One region of the Arthrobacter sp. D2-10 genome, then DNA from elsewhere that is predicted to be linked to it. Evidence: predicted binding sites of a transcription regulator. Region 1 holds the regulator's gene; the other holds the start of a gene.
The links. The regulator LexA, encoded in region 1, represses DNA repair genes until DNA is damaged. The targets are predictions, from matches to a motif close to TCGAACANNTGTTCGA.
Positions count from the first base shown of each region.

Region 2: the regulator LexA is predicted to act here: its motif matches at 2,075-2,090, upstream of ruvA (Holliday junction branch migration protein RuvA).

Region 1 is NZ_CP096431.1:1,360,542-1,367,286, reverse strand. It holds gene hisB (imidazoleglycerol-phosphate dehydratase HisB) at 1-576, opposite strand, end outside; gene M1D74_RS06360 (histidinol-phosphate transaminase) at 643-1,752, opposite strand; gene M1D74_RS06355 (LysM peptidoglycan-binding domain-containing protein) at 1,862-2,251, opposite strand; gene lexA (transcriptional repressor LexA) at 2,617-3,270, shown strand; gene M1D74_RS06345 (ATP-dependent DNA helicase) at 3,295-5,316, opposite strand; gene hflX (GTPase HflX) at 5,309-6,745, opposite strand, start outside.
Region 2 is NZ_CP096431.1:1,673,807-1,680,551, forward strand. It holds gene pdxT (pyridoxal 5'-phosphate synthase glutaminase subunit PdxT) at 1-650, shown strand, start outside; gene M1D74_RS07810 (YebC/PmpR family DNA-binding transcriptional regulator) at 634-1,392, shown strand; gene ruvC (crossover junction endodeoxyribonuclease RuvC) at 1,423-1,995, shown strand; gene ruvA (Holliday junction branch migration protein RuvA) at 2,130-2,759, shown strand; gene ruvB (Holliday junction branch migration DNA helicase RuvB) at 2,759-3,874, shown strand; gene M1D74_RS07830 (preprotein translocase subunit YajC) at 4,114-4,578, shown strand; gene secD (protein translocase subunit SecD) at 4,647-6,407, shown strand; gene secF (protein translocase subunit SecF) at 6,404-6,745, shown strand, end outside.

The sequences.
Region 1 (6,745 bases):
ATCCGGCTCAACGGCAGCGCGCAGGGCCCGCGCGAAGGCCTTGAACTGTGCCTCGACGATGTGGTGGGGATCCCTGCCGGCAAGCACGGTCATGTGCAGGCAAATCTGGGCGTGCAGCGTGATGGCCTCGAAGACGTGACGAGTGAGGGAGCCGGTGAAGTGTCCTCCAATGAGGTGATACTCCTGACCCGCAGGTTCACCACTGTGCACAAGATACGGGCGTCCCGAGATGTCGACAACGGCGTTGGCGAGGGCTTCGTCGAGCGGTACGGTCGCCTCACCGAAGCGGCGGATTCCCGCCTTGTCACCGAGCGCCTCGCGCAGCACTTCACCGAGCGTGATAGCGACGTCCTCGACCGTGTGGTGGACATCGATGTGGGTGTCCCCGGTGGCCCTGACGGTGAGGTCGATCAGCGAGTGCTTTGCGAGAGCCGTCAGCATGTGGTCGTAGAACGGGACAGAGGTGCTGATTTCGGAGCGGCCGGAGCCGTCCAGGTCGACTTCGACGAAGACCGACGATTCGCTCGTGGTCCGCTCCCGTCGGGCAGCGCGTAGTGCGGTAGCTTCCGCGGTCATGGATGGTCCTTACGGTTGTAACGGCAACGCAACGGGCTATGCGCCGTGCGTGCATCCCGGTCTAGTTTAGGAGACGCTCGGCCGGATCAGGGATTCGAGGGTTTTGAGGAAGATGGAGGTTTCCTCCTGGGTACCCGCGGTAACGCGCAGGTGCTGCGGTATACCCACGTCCCGGATAAGTACTCCGGCGTCGAGGAGACCCTGCCATACAGCCTGCGGATCCTGAAGGCCTCCAAAGAGGACGAAGTTTGAATCCGACGGCGCGACCGGAAGTCCCAGCTCGGTAAGCCCGGACACGATGCGATCCCGCTGGCGCTTGATCTCGTCCACGTTTGCGAGCAGTTTTGCGGAGTGGGTCAGTGCTGCGACTGCTGTGGCCTGGGTGATAGCGGACAGATGGTATGGGAGCCGCACCAGGCGAAGGGCGTCCGCGATCTCGGGGGCCGCCGCCAGATAACCGAGGCGGGCTCCGGCCAGGGCGAACGCCTTGCTCATGGTCCTTGAGACGATGAGCCGCTCCCTGCCGGGGAGCAGTTCGAGGGCGCTCGGTGTGCCGGTGTGCGAGAACTCCGCGTATGCCTCGTCGACGATCACGATCGACTGCGCTGCTTCGCCGGCGTCATAGACCTCTGCGACAACGTCGAGTGAGAGGGCGGTGCCGGTTGGGTTGTTCGGGCTGCACAGGAAAACAATGTTCGCTCCAGTAGCAGCAACCTCCTCCGCGGTCGACTGCGCATCGAGGTTGAAGCTGTCTCCCCTGGCGCCCGTCAGATACTCGGTGCCGGTGGATCCGGCGAGCAACGGGTACATCGAGTAAGTGGGCGGGAAGCCGATGGCCTTTCGCCCCGGTCCGCCGAAGGCAAGCAATATGTGCTGCAAAACTTCATTGGACCCGTTGGCCGCCCAGATGTTGTCTGGACCAAGGCCGTGACCGAGGTACATGGCCAGGTGCGCCCGCAGGAGGGTGAACTCCCTATCCGGGTAGCGATTGAGGCCAGCTACTGCCTCTTGTACCGCTTCGACTATTGCAACGCGGACGTCTTCCGGGACGCCATGGGTGTTCTCGTTGACATTCAGCAGGATCGGAACATCGATCTGGGGAGCTCCGTATGGCCGGAGGCCCCTCAGGTTCTCTCGAATCGGCAGGCGGCTGAGGCGTTCAAGCTGATCGGTCACTACCCGAGTTTAAGGCCGCTCGATCCGCAACGCAGAATCGCACCGTGCGACCTGTTGCCGTGTTACGCCGGTTACGTCACCCCACCTGCGCGAAGCATGTCTGCCTGGGCTACGGGGCGTCCACTGGAATATGCAGGGACTGGCCAGCCTGCACGGTTGAGGATGCCAGAGCATTGAGCTCGACGATCTCCTGGACAACCGCACGTGGATCCCGTTCGGGTGCATATTCGGCTGCCAACGCCCAGAGGGTCTCTCCGGAGGCGACGTTGACCCGCACGGTGTCCGAGACGGCGCCGCCAACGCCGGTGGCCTGAGCCTGCGAGGTGAAGAATGAGCCGACAATGAGCGCAGCTGCGGCAAGGAGAGCAAGCGGCACGGCTACCAGCACGATCCACCCACGGCGCGTCAGGTGCAGGCGAACTGGCTTGCCGGCCCCGGGACGGGAAGCGATGTTGAAGCTAAGCGAAGGAGCTGATCCTGCAAAATGGAGCGTCGACATGGCGTCCACCTTTCTTCTTGTGCGGAGTCCCACAAGCTTTATTCGAACCTGTGTTCTATTCCTCTGGGTTTATTCTTAGCATCTTTGAACTAATATTGTCGAGACTCGCTCGAACAAATGTTTGAAAAGACGTTCCCTCTCCCCTAGCGTTGCTGGAAAGGGTGAGGGCGCGGCCGCTTTCGAAGACCAGCTCATCACCCACCACTGACAAAACAGGTTGGAGAGCCGGAGGGCCGGGTCCCGCCGGAGGGAAGGGATGCATTCTCGTGGCAGATCTCAACGCGGCAGGGGACATCACGGAGGTACCGCCGACCGACGTCAAGCGCGGACGCGGACGGCCGCGGGGCAGGGCCACGCCCAAGGGAATGACAGCCCGGCAAACGAAAATCCTCGAAACAATCCAGCGCAGCGTGGCTGCACACGGCTACCCGCCATCCATGAGGGAAATCGGAGACACCGTCGGTCTCGCCAGCCTGTCGAGCGTGACTCACCAGCTGGCCCAGCTTGAGCGCATGGGTTATATCCGGCGCGATCCAAAGCGGCCCCGGGCAATGGAGATACTTCTTCCCCTCACCCTGGGAGAGAGTTCATCGCGTGTGCTGCCCGACTCCGGCTCGATGGAAGAACCGGCGGCGTCTGCTGTTGACGCGGCCATGGTTCCGATGGTCGGACGCATCGCCGCAGGCGGCCCGATCCTGGCGGACCAGGTAGTGGAGGACGTCATGCCTCTCCCCCGGCAACTCGTCGGCCATGGGGACCTCTTCATGCTGCGCGTCTCCGGCGACTCCATGATCGACGCCGCTATCTGCGACGGGGACTGGGTGGTGGTCCGCAAGCAGAGCAACGCCGAGAACGGTGACGTGGTGGCAGCGCTGCTGGACGACGAGGCGACCGTGAAGACCTTTCGGCAGCGGGACGGCCATACCTGGCTTCTGCCGCAGAACACCAGCTATGAGCCGATTCTTGGGGACCACGCCACGATCATGGGCAAAGTCGTATCGGTGATGCGCGCCCTCTGACCGGCCGCTCCGGCAGCCCTGGACCTAGGCGGCGTGCGTCGCGGCCAGCCGGGAGAGAACGGCGAGTGCCGTTGCCCTGTCGGTCGTCGGCCAGAAAGGCGGCAGTGCGGATCGCAGGAAGCCCCCATAGCCGGCCGTTGCAAGACGGGAATCCAAAATGGCCACCATCCCCCGGTCGTCGTGCGCCCGGATCAGGCGGCCGGCACCCTGAGCGAGGCGGACGGCCGCATGCGTAGCCGAGACGTGCATGAACCCGTTTCCTCCCGACTTGGCAACTGCCCGCGTCCGGGCAGTCATCAGCGGATCGTCCGGCCGGGGGAAAGGTATACGGTCGATCGTCACCAGCCTGCAGGAACTTCCGGGCACATCAACGCCCTGCCACAGTGACATAGTGCCGAATAGGCAGGTGTCCGGTTCTTCGGAGAACTGCTTAACCAGTGCCGACATGGAGGATTCTCCCTGGCACAGTATCTCGACGTCCACCCGCGTGCGCAGAGCGTCGGCTGCCTCCTCCGCGGCGCGACGGGACGAGAACAATCCGAGCGCTCCGCCGCGGGAAGCCGTGATGAGGGCAACGAGTTCGTTCAGCTGTTCCTCCGAGGTCCCCCTGCCGGGTTTCGGCAGGTCCTTGGCAACGTACAGAACTCCCTGCCGGGCATAGTCGAACGGGCTGCCGACGTCGACGCCGGTCCACGAAGGAGCGCCCTCTCCCGTTAGCCCCAAAGAACCGGCAACAGGCCCGAACTCGGAGCCGATGGCCAGGGTCGCGGAGGTGAGAACGACTGTATGGTCCTCGAACAGGCCGCGCCTCAGCCGGCCGGCAACTGAAAGAGGGGCGATGCTGATTGTCGCCGGCGAAGAATCATCCGCGGAGGAATAGCCCGAGCCGGGCGTGAAGGTGCTCGGTCGATGGGCCCAGAGCACTTCACCCGCGCCGCCTGCTGCAACCATCCGCTCGGATAGCTCCAGCAGCATCAGCAGGCGGGAACGGGCCATTTGGCGTCCGCCGTCGGCCGACTGGGCCGCCCCGTCCGAACTCGACTCGGAGAGTGCCAGGCGGCAGGCTTCCCGCAGCTGGACGAGGGCGAGTTCCTGCTGCTCGCTGAGGCCGCCGGCCATCAGCCCGGTGGGCTGGGCGTCGAAGGCCAGCTCGAAGGCCGCTTGTGCCGCCTGCAGGGTGTCCGTGCTGGCGCTCAGATGACGCCTCGCTGCGGACGAGGCCGCCCCGATCAGAGCCCCTGACAGCTGACCGGATACGGCCGAGGTGACGCGGTCGTGTAATTCATGCGCCTCATCGATGACCACCACATCATGCTCGGGCAGTACTGCAAGCCCCTCGAATGCGTTGATCGCCAGCAGAGCGTGATTGGTGATGACGATGTCCGCCTGCCCGGCCTTCTCCCGCGCCCGCTCACTGAAGCATTCCTCAGCGACCGGGCACTTCTGCGCTCCGAGACACTCCATGCTCGACACGGAGACCTGGCGCCAGGCGCGGTCGCTCACGCCGGGAAGAAGTTCATCCCGGTCCCCGGTGTCCGTCTCCTCAGCCCACTCCCGCAACCGGACAATCTCACGGCCCAGCGGTGTACTGGGGCCGGCCGACGGATGCGGTGAAGCGGCGTCTCCGTCCAGGGAGAACAAGGCGCCGGAGTCGTCCTCGTCGGGAAAGCCCCCCGCAGTCTTGTGCTTGCAGACGTAATTGCTTCGGCCTTTGAGCAGAGCCACATTCACCGGCCGGGGCAGGGCTCCCTGCAGGGTGTCAAGGAGCCGGGGAAGGTCGCGATTGACGATTTGCGCCTGCAGTGCCAGGGTCGCCGTTGATACAACGGAGGTCGTGTCGCTCTTGACCGCGTGCGCAATGAGCGGCAGGAGATAGGCCAGTGACTTACCCGTTCCGGTGCCGGCCTGCACCAGTAGGTGGGTGCCGCTGTCGATAGCTTCCTCGACATGACGCACCATCTCATGCTGCCCGCTGCGCTGCTGTCCGCCCATCGCTTCCACGACGGAATCGAGCAATTGAAGGGGACTTACGTTCCCCTTAGCCATGCTTGACGAACGGCTCCAATTCTGCGGCCAGGCCCTCCCTGACCATGACCTCAACCTCTGTACCGTCTTCGACGTGCTCCAGACGGAGGATTTCCGCATCTGGTTGGTGCAACCGGCTGACGATCTCGCCGCGCTGGTAGGGCACCAACAGGGTCAGCTTCACGCTGGGACGCGGAATCGCCTGGCTGATCAGGTGCAGCAGCTCGTCGATTCCCTGACCGGTGCGGGCCGATACGATAGCGTGCCGCGGTTCCCGCTGCCGAAGGCGTTCCAGGACGAAAGGATCCGCAGCGTCGGCCTTGTTGAGGACGACGATCTCCGGCACCTTGCGGGCGTCGACCTCGGTCAGAACTTCCCTGACCGCAGCGATCTGACCCTCAGGGTCGGGGTGCGAGGCATCAACGACGTGAAGGATCAGGTCAGCGTCAGCGACCTCCTCGAGCGTCGACCGGAAGGCCTCAACCAGCTGGGTAGGAAGAGACCGGACGAATCCGACGGTGTCCGCAAGAGTGAACTCAAGCCCATCCGGCGTCTGAGCCCGGCGGATGGTTGGATCCAGGGTTGCGAAGAGCGCGTTTTCCACCAGGACGCCGGCGTCCGTCAACCGGTTCAGCAACGAAGACTTACCCGCGTTGGTGTACCCGGCAATGGCCACGGACGGAACCTCATGACGACGGCGGTTGGCTCGCTTGGTCTCACGCGCCGGCTTCATCCCTGCGATTTCGCGCCGGAGCTTGGCCATTCGGGTGCGGATCTTACGCCTGTCCAGTTCGATCTTGGTTTCACCGGGACCACGGGAGCCCATGCCTGCTCCGGCACCACCGACCTGGCCACCGGCCTGGCGGGACATCGATTCACCCCACCCACGCAGCCGCGGAAGGAGGTACTCAAGCTGCGCGAGCTCCACTTGCGCCTTACCCTCACGGGACTTCGCATGCTGGGCGAAGATGTCGAGGATCAGGGCCGTCCGGTCGATCACCTTGACCTTGACGACATCTTCCAGTCCGCGGCGTTGGGATGGCGCCAGTTCGCTGTCGACGATAACGGTATCCGCGCCGGTTGCCATCACAATGCTCTTCAGCTCCTCGGCCTTACCGGCCCCCAGGAACGTGCCCGGGTCAGGCTTCAAGCGTCGCTGGATGATGCCGTCAAGCACTTCCGATCCCGCCGTCTCTGCCAGCGCAGCGAGTTCCCGCAGGGAGTTTTCGGCTTCCTCTAAGGTGCCTTCAGTCCAGATGCCTGCAAGGACGACGCGTTCGAGACGCAGCTGCCGGTACTCGACCTCGGTGACGTCCTCGAGTTCCGTGGACAGGCCTGCCACGCGCCGCAATGCACGCCGCTCCTCGAGGTCCTGCTGCTCACCGTCATACTCGGTGTGCTCCTCGTCGAGGTCCGACAGCGCCTGTGCCCGGCTCTGGGGCCCGCTGCC
Region 2 (6,745 bases), 310 kb from region 1:
ACATCCGGGTGATCGAATCCCTCGGAGGCCTCGCTTCGCCCGTCCGGCGTCCCGACGAGCTGGACCAGGTCGAAGGCCTGATCATTCCCGGCGGCGAGTCGACTACCATGGACAAGCTGACCCGCGCCTTCGACCTTGCCGAGCCGCTCCGTGAACGCATTCGTGACGGGTTTCCTGTCTACGGATCCTGTGCCGGAATGATCATGCTGGCCGACACCATTGCGGATCCTTCGGTGGACCTGCAGGGCAGTCCCCAGCAGACCATCGGCGGGCTGGATATCGTTGTGCGCCGCAATGCCTTCGGCCGGCAGCGGGAATCCTTCGAGACGGATCTGCCGTTCGCCGAGCTGCCGGGAGACGGCGACGATGTCCACGCGGTATTCATCCGTGCGCCGTGGGTGGAAAAGGTAGGAGAGTCGGTGAAGATCCTCGCGCAGGTCGAGGCGCCTGATACTCCGCCGGCCGAACACGGCGCTGAGCAGGACGCCGGCAAGGGCCACGCACCGCCGATCGCTAGAATTGTTGCAGTTCGCTCGGGAAACCTGCTTGCCACCAGCTTCCATCCGGAGGTCACCGGTGAGCACCGCATCCACGAGCTTTTCCTATCGATGATCGCTACCAGAAGGGCAGAGCATGTCGGGGCACTCTAAATGGGCAACCACCAAACACAAGAAGGCCGTGATCGATGCCAAACGCGCAAAATCCTTCGCGAAGCTGATCAAGAACATTGAGGTTGCCGCCCGTGCCGGTGGAGCCGACCTGTCGGGCAACCCTGCACTGGAACTCGCCGTACAGAAAGCCAAGAAGACCTCTGTTCCTAACGACAACATCGACCGCGCGATCAAGCGCGGCGCCGGCCTGACCGGCGAGGTCATCGATTACTCGGAGATCATTTACGAAGCGCGCGGTCCCCAGGGCTCAGCCCTGTTGATCGAGTGCTTGACGGACAACAAGAACCGTGCCGCCTCCGAGGTCCGGGTCGCCATCACCCGCAACGGCGGAACCGTTGCCGATCCTGGTTCGGTGGCGTACCTGTTTGCACGCAAGGGGGTTGTCTCGCTGCCGAAGAAGGACCTGTCCGAAGACGATGTTCTGATGGCAGTCCTCGACGCCGGCGCTGAGGAAGTCAAGGAATCGGGGGACTCCTTCGACGTTCACTCCGAGCCGTCCGACCTGCGCGCCGTCGTTGCCGGCCTGGAGGAAGCAGGTATCGAGTACGAGACCGATGAGGTCGAGTTTGTTCCCTCCATGCAGGTGGAGCTCGACGCCGATGCCGCACGCAAGTTCCTCAAGCTGGTTGACGCGCTCGAAGAGCTGGACGACGTGCAGAACGTGTACTCGAACGCCGACCTCAGCGAAGACGTCATGGCCGAGTTGGAGAGCGACGATTAGTCTCACTCAGGCGGTCCCGGAGCGTTCCGGGTGACCTTGCGCGTCCTGGGTATCGACCCTGGCCTCACGCGCTGCGGGTTGGCGGTGGTCGATGTCGAACCGAACCGCCGGGCCACGCTCGTGGCCGTCGGAGTGGTTGGCACACCCGCTGACCACACGCTCGACCGGCGGCTTCTCATGATTGCGGAGTCGGTCGACACGTGGCTTGATACCCATGCGCCGGACGTCCTCGCCGTCGAACGTGTCTTCAGTCAACTGAACGTGAGCACCGTGATGGGTACAGCGCAGGCATCCGGCGTCGTGATTGCTGCGGCTGCACGCCGCGGGATTCCTGTCGCACTGCACACGCCCACCGAGGTCAAGGCCGCTGTTACCGGCAACGGCCAGTCAGACAAGGCTGCGGTGACGAAGATGGTCACGAAGATCCTGCGGCTTTCCACCGCACCGACCCCCGCCGACGCGGCGGACGCACTGGCGCTGGCCATCACGCACGCCTGGCGAACCGGTTCGTCGTCGTCCGTCCGTGCGCAAGGCGGTTCCGGCCTGACCGCAGCGCAACGACTGTGGGCAGAAGCAGAAGCGAAAGCCCGACGACGGCGCTAAGCGCCCGTATGCGAATCCGCCTCTGCCTCGGCTTCGGTGTGGCGGGCGTGAAATAGTCACCGCCTGCCCGTACGCTGATTCGTAGATATGTTCGGTGTTATTCGTTTCAATCCTCAGCACCTGGAGCCGCACGCATGATCAGCTCTCTGACCGGGACCGTAAGCCACGTCGGCCTGCACTCGGCTGTCCTCGACGTCAACGGGTTCGGCATGCAGGTGCAGGCAACGCCCCAGACCCTCTCAACATTGCGTCCCGGGAACCAGGCCAAGGTCTTCACATCGATGATCGTCCGTGAGGACTCGATGACCCTGTTCGGTTTCACCGAGCCGGAGGAGCGCGAGGTCTTTGAAACGCTGCTAGGGGTCAGCGGTGTCGGCCCAAGGCTCGCGCTGGCTGTCCTCGCCGTGCATGCTCCGGCAGCCATCCGCACCGCGGCGTCGTCGGGTGATGACAAGGCCTTCAGCAAGGTTCCCGGCATCGGGCCCAAGGGGGCCCGGCGAATAGTGCTCGAACTCGCGGACAAGCTTGTTCCGCTCGAGGCTGACTCACCAGCAACCTCAGCCGGTGCCTGGCAGTCGCAGGTCCTCGCAGCCATGATGGGCCTCGGTTGGTCGGAGAAGGACGCCGGCTCGGCCATAGAGGCAGCCGTCAAGGAATCGCCGGAGACCGCTGCTGCCGGTGACGTCGGCGCCATCCTGAAGCTCACCCTGCGCCGGCTCGGCCAGGACGGTGCGCGCAGCTCGGCACGGGCCTCGGTGAACTGATGGCGGCAGATCAGGAACAACCTCTCGTCTCGCCCTCGGTCGATCCTGAGGACCGGGCCGTCGAGGCAGCCCTCCGGCCGAAGAACCTCGACGACTTCGTGGGCCAGGCGAGGGTGCGCCGACAGTTGTCCCTGGTTCTTGAAGCGTCGCGCATGCGCGGTCGAAGCGCAGACCATGTGCTGCTGTCCGGCCCGCCCGGACTCGGAAAAACCACCCTCGCCATGATCATCGCAGCAGAAATGAACGCCCCGCTGCGGATCAGTTCCGGTCCTGCGATCCAGCACGCCGGGGATCTCGCGGCTATCCTCTCGTCACTCACTGAAGGTGAGGTGCTGTTCCTCGACGAGATCCACCGGATGTCGCGCCCCGCCGAGGAAATGCTGTACATGGCCATGGAGGACTTCCGGGTCGACATCGTTGTGGGCAAGGGCCCCGGGGCGACCGCGATCCCGCTGGAACTTCCGCCATTCACGCTGGTTGGGGCCACTACCCGGGCAGGGCTGCTTCCGGGTCCCCTGCGTGACCGGTTTGGGTTCACGGGGCACCTTGAGTTCTACTCCACCGCGGAGCTTGAACTCGTGCTCCGGCGTTCGGCAATGATGATGGACATGCGGGTCAACTCCGCGGCCTTTGCCGAGATTGCGGGTCGATCGCGGGGCACTCCCCGAATCGCGAACCGGTTGCTGCGCCGCGTTCGTGACTGGGCACTCGTGCACGGCGTGGACGTCATAGACGCACGATGCGCCGGTTCCGCCCTGGACATGTACGAAGTCGACGCGAAGGGCCTTGACCGGCTAGACCGGTCGGTGCTGACCGCCCTGATCACGAAGTTCAACGGGGGACCGGTGGGCCTCTCCACGCTCGCGATCGCGGTAGGTGAGGAGCCCGAGACCGTGGAAACCGTGGCCGAGCCCTATCTTGTGCGTGAAGGGATGCTCGGCCGAACGCCCCGGGGACGTATTGCCACGGCTGCTGCATGGGAACACCTCGGACTGGTCATGCCGCCAACCGTCGCTGCCGCCATGCCTGAGGACCTGTTCTCCGTCTATCAGGAAGATCCCGCCCTGGGAACCGCTCTGGAGAACGAAACGGAATGGAGTCGTAACGAGGGCTAGGCGTCAGTTGCGCCGGGTTCCCCGTAGACTGGTATGACGTGTGGCACACGCATGGTCTAAATCGCCGGAAACGCTGTTCACGGTTTCCTGTCCCGTCTCACCGTTGTGAAATACGGGGCACGGAGTCGATACCCTGAAGGCAGTACCCCTGCAGACCGCGCGTGGCCGCGGAATTCGGCGTCGCAACCGCATGTGTTGCGGCCCGCTGCGCCGACCAAATATAGAAACGGATCTTCTCTGTGCTCGCAAACGTAGTTGCCCAGACCACTCAGACAACCGGCGGCTTTGACATCTTCAGCCTGCTGCTCCCGTTGGCCCTGGCTTTCCTGATCTTCACCATGTTCCGCAAGCAACGGAAGATGAAGCAGCAGGTTGCCGAGCAGCGCACCCAGATGGTTTCGGGAACCGAAGTCATGACCAACTTCGGCTTGTTCGGCACCATCGTTTCCCTCGATGACGAACACAACAAGGCCGTCATTGAAATCTCGCCGGGTGTCACGGCCACGGTCCATACCCAGACGCTGACCAAGGTTGTCACCCCTGAGCCGGTGGTCGAGGATGAAGGTACCGTTCCGAACGATGCCTCCTCACTGACGGACCCGGCCACGGATGACCAGCGCCCGGTACGCGAGGAGACCCCGGAAGAGACCGTCGAGCGACTGAACCGGGAAAACTCCCGCGACCGAAACGACAAAGACCAGTAACCTGCGACCCGGCCCCTATGTAGGCTCCGTCAAGTCTCGCGCTCCAACACCCGAAGGATTCACCCACCATGGCACGAACCGGCCCAGGCTCCGCCGCCAGACGCACACTCGTCTGGCTCGGCGTCGTCTTTGCACTCCTCGCGCTGCTGCTCGGCGGCGGCTCGCTGTGGAGTAGCGCCAGCTGGGCACCAAAGCTGGCCCTCGATCTCGAGGGTGGTACCCAGATGATCCTTGCGCCTCAGGTTCAGGGGGGTAGCGACGAAATCACCCCCGAGCAGCTTGACCAAGCGGTCGAAATCATTCGACAGCGCGTCGACGGCAGCGGCGTGGCCGAGGCCGAGATCAGCACGCAGTCCGGTCGAAACGTCATTGTTGCTCTCCCCGGCATCCCGGAACCTGAAACACGGGAGCTGATCCAGGCTTCCGCGCAGATGGAGTTCCGGCCGGTCCTGTTCGGCGGGCCCGGGCTTGCCCCGGCCGCTGAGACGCCGACGCCCGAAGACCAGCTGCCGACGCCCAGCGCGGAACCCACGGATGGGAGTGATCCGAACTGGATCACCGCTGAACTGATGCAGGAATTCGAGACAACGGACTGCACGAATCCCGAAGCCCTGCAGCCTGCGGTGGAGCCCGCGCCGGCCGACCAGCCCATGGTTGCGTGTGAGCCGGACACGCAGGGCAAGTACATCCTCGGACCGGTCGAGGTTCGCGGTACGGAGATCGACTCCGCCGACTACGGCATGGCGCGCAGCTCGCAGGGCCAGACCCTCAATGAGTGGGTCGTCAACATCGACTTCAACGATGAGGCAACGGAAACTTTCCGCTCGGTCACGGAGCGGTTGTTCGCGATCGGCTCCGGCGACCCGAGGAACCAGTTCGCCATCGTGCTCGACGGCATCATTGTCTCGGCCCCGACAACCAACGCTGTGATCCCTGACGGGCGGCCGCAGATCAGCGGCAGCTTCACCGAGGAGTCATCGGCGGCTCTGGCCGAACAGTTGAAGTACGGCGCGTTGCCGATCAGCTTCGAAATCCAGAGTGAGCAGCAGATCTCCGCCACCCTGGGCGCCGACCAGCTGCGCCTCGGGCTCATCGCGGGCGTGATCGGCCTGGTTCTCGTCGCCGTGTACTCGCTGTTCCAGTACCGGATGCTCGGCCTGGTGACGATTGCCTCCCTGGTGGTGGCCGGCGCGCTCACCTACCTTGCGATCTGTATCCTCGGCTGGACTGAGAACTACCGCCTGTCGCTCGCCGGTGTGGCCGGACTGATCGTCGCAATTGGCCAGACCGCCGACTCGTTCATCGTGTACTTCGAACGTATCCGGGACGAGCTTCGCGACGGTCGCGGCCTGGTATCCGCGGTCGAGAACGGCTGGAGGCGAGCCAAGCGCACGGTACTCGCCTCCAAGGCAATGAACCTGCTTGCCGCCGTCGTGCTCTACTTCGTGGCCGTCGGCAACGTACGTGGGTTTGCGTTCACACTCGGCCTCACCGCCATTGCCGACCTCGTGGTCGTGTTCCTCTTCACCCACCCCGTGATGCGGTTGCTGGCGATGACCCGATTCTTTGGTGAAGGCCACCGCTGGTCGGGCCTCGACCCGTCACGCCTCGGTGCGCTTCCGCTATACCGCGGAGCCGGTCGAGTGCGGCACAAGCCGGTGGAACGGCCTGAGGTCGAACTGCGCGGCCGGAACAAGGCAGCGGCAGGAGAAGCGGAACGGCGAATGACCATTGCGGAGCGGCGCCTCGCCGAACAGCGGAAGGCCGCTGAAGAACAAAAGACCGTTACTGCGCAAGCACGCGGATCCGAGGAAGGGGATAACCGATGAGCCGTTTCAGTTTCGCCGAGTTCGGAAATGAGCTGTATTCCGGCAAGCGGTCGTACCCCTTCGTGGGCAAGCGCAAGCTATGGTTCCTCATCGCAGCGGCTGCCATCCTGCTGTCGATTCTGATCCCGATCGTCAAGGGCGGGTTCAACCTCGGTATCGACTTCCGGGGCGGGTCGGAGTTCACGGTGTCGAACGTGGAGAACACGGATGTCACCGCCGGTGAACAGGCGGTCACCAACGTCGTACCGGAAGCTGTTCCACGGGTGACCAACATCGCGCCTGGGACCATGCGGATCCAGACGGAGCGGCTGACCGACGACCAGACCCTGAGTGTTCGC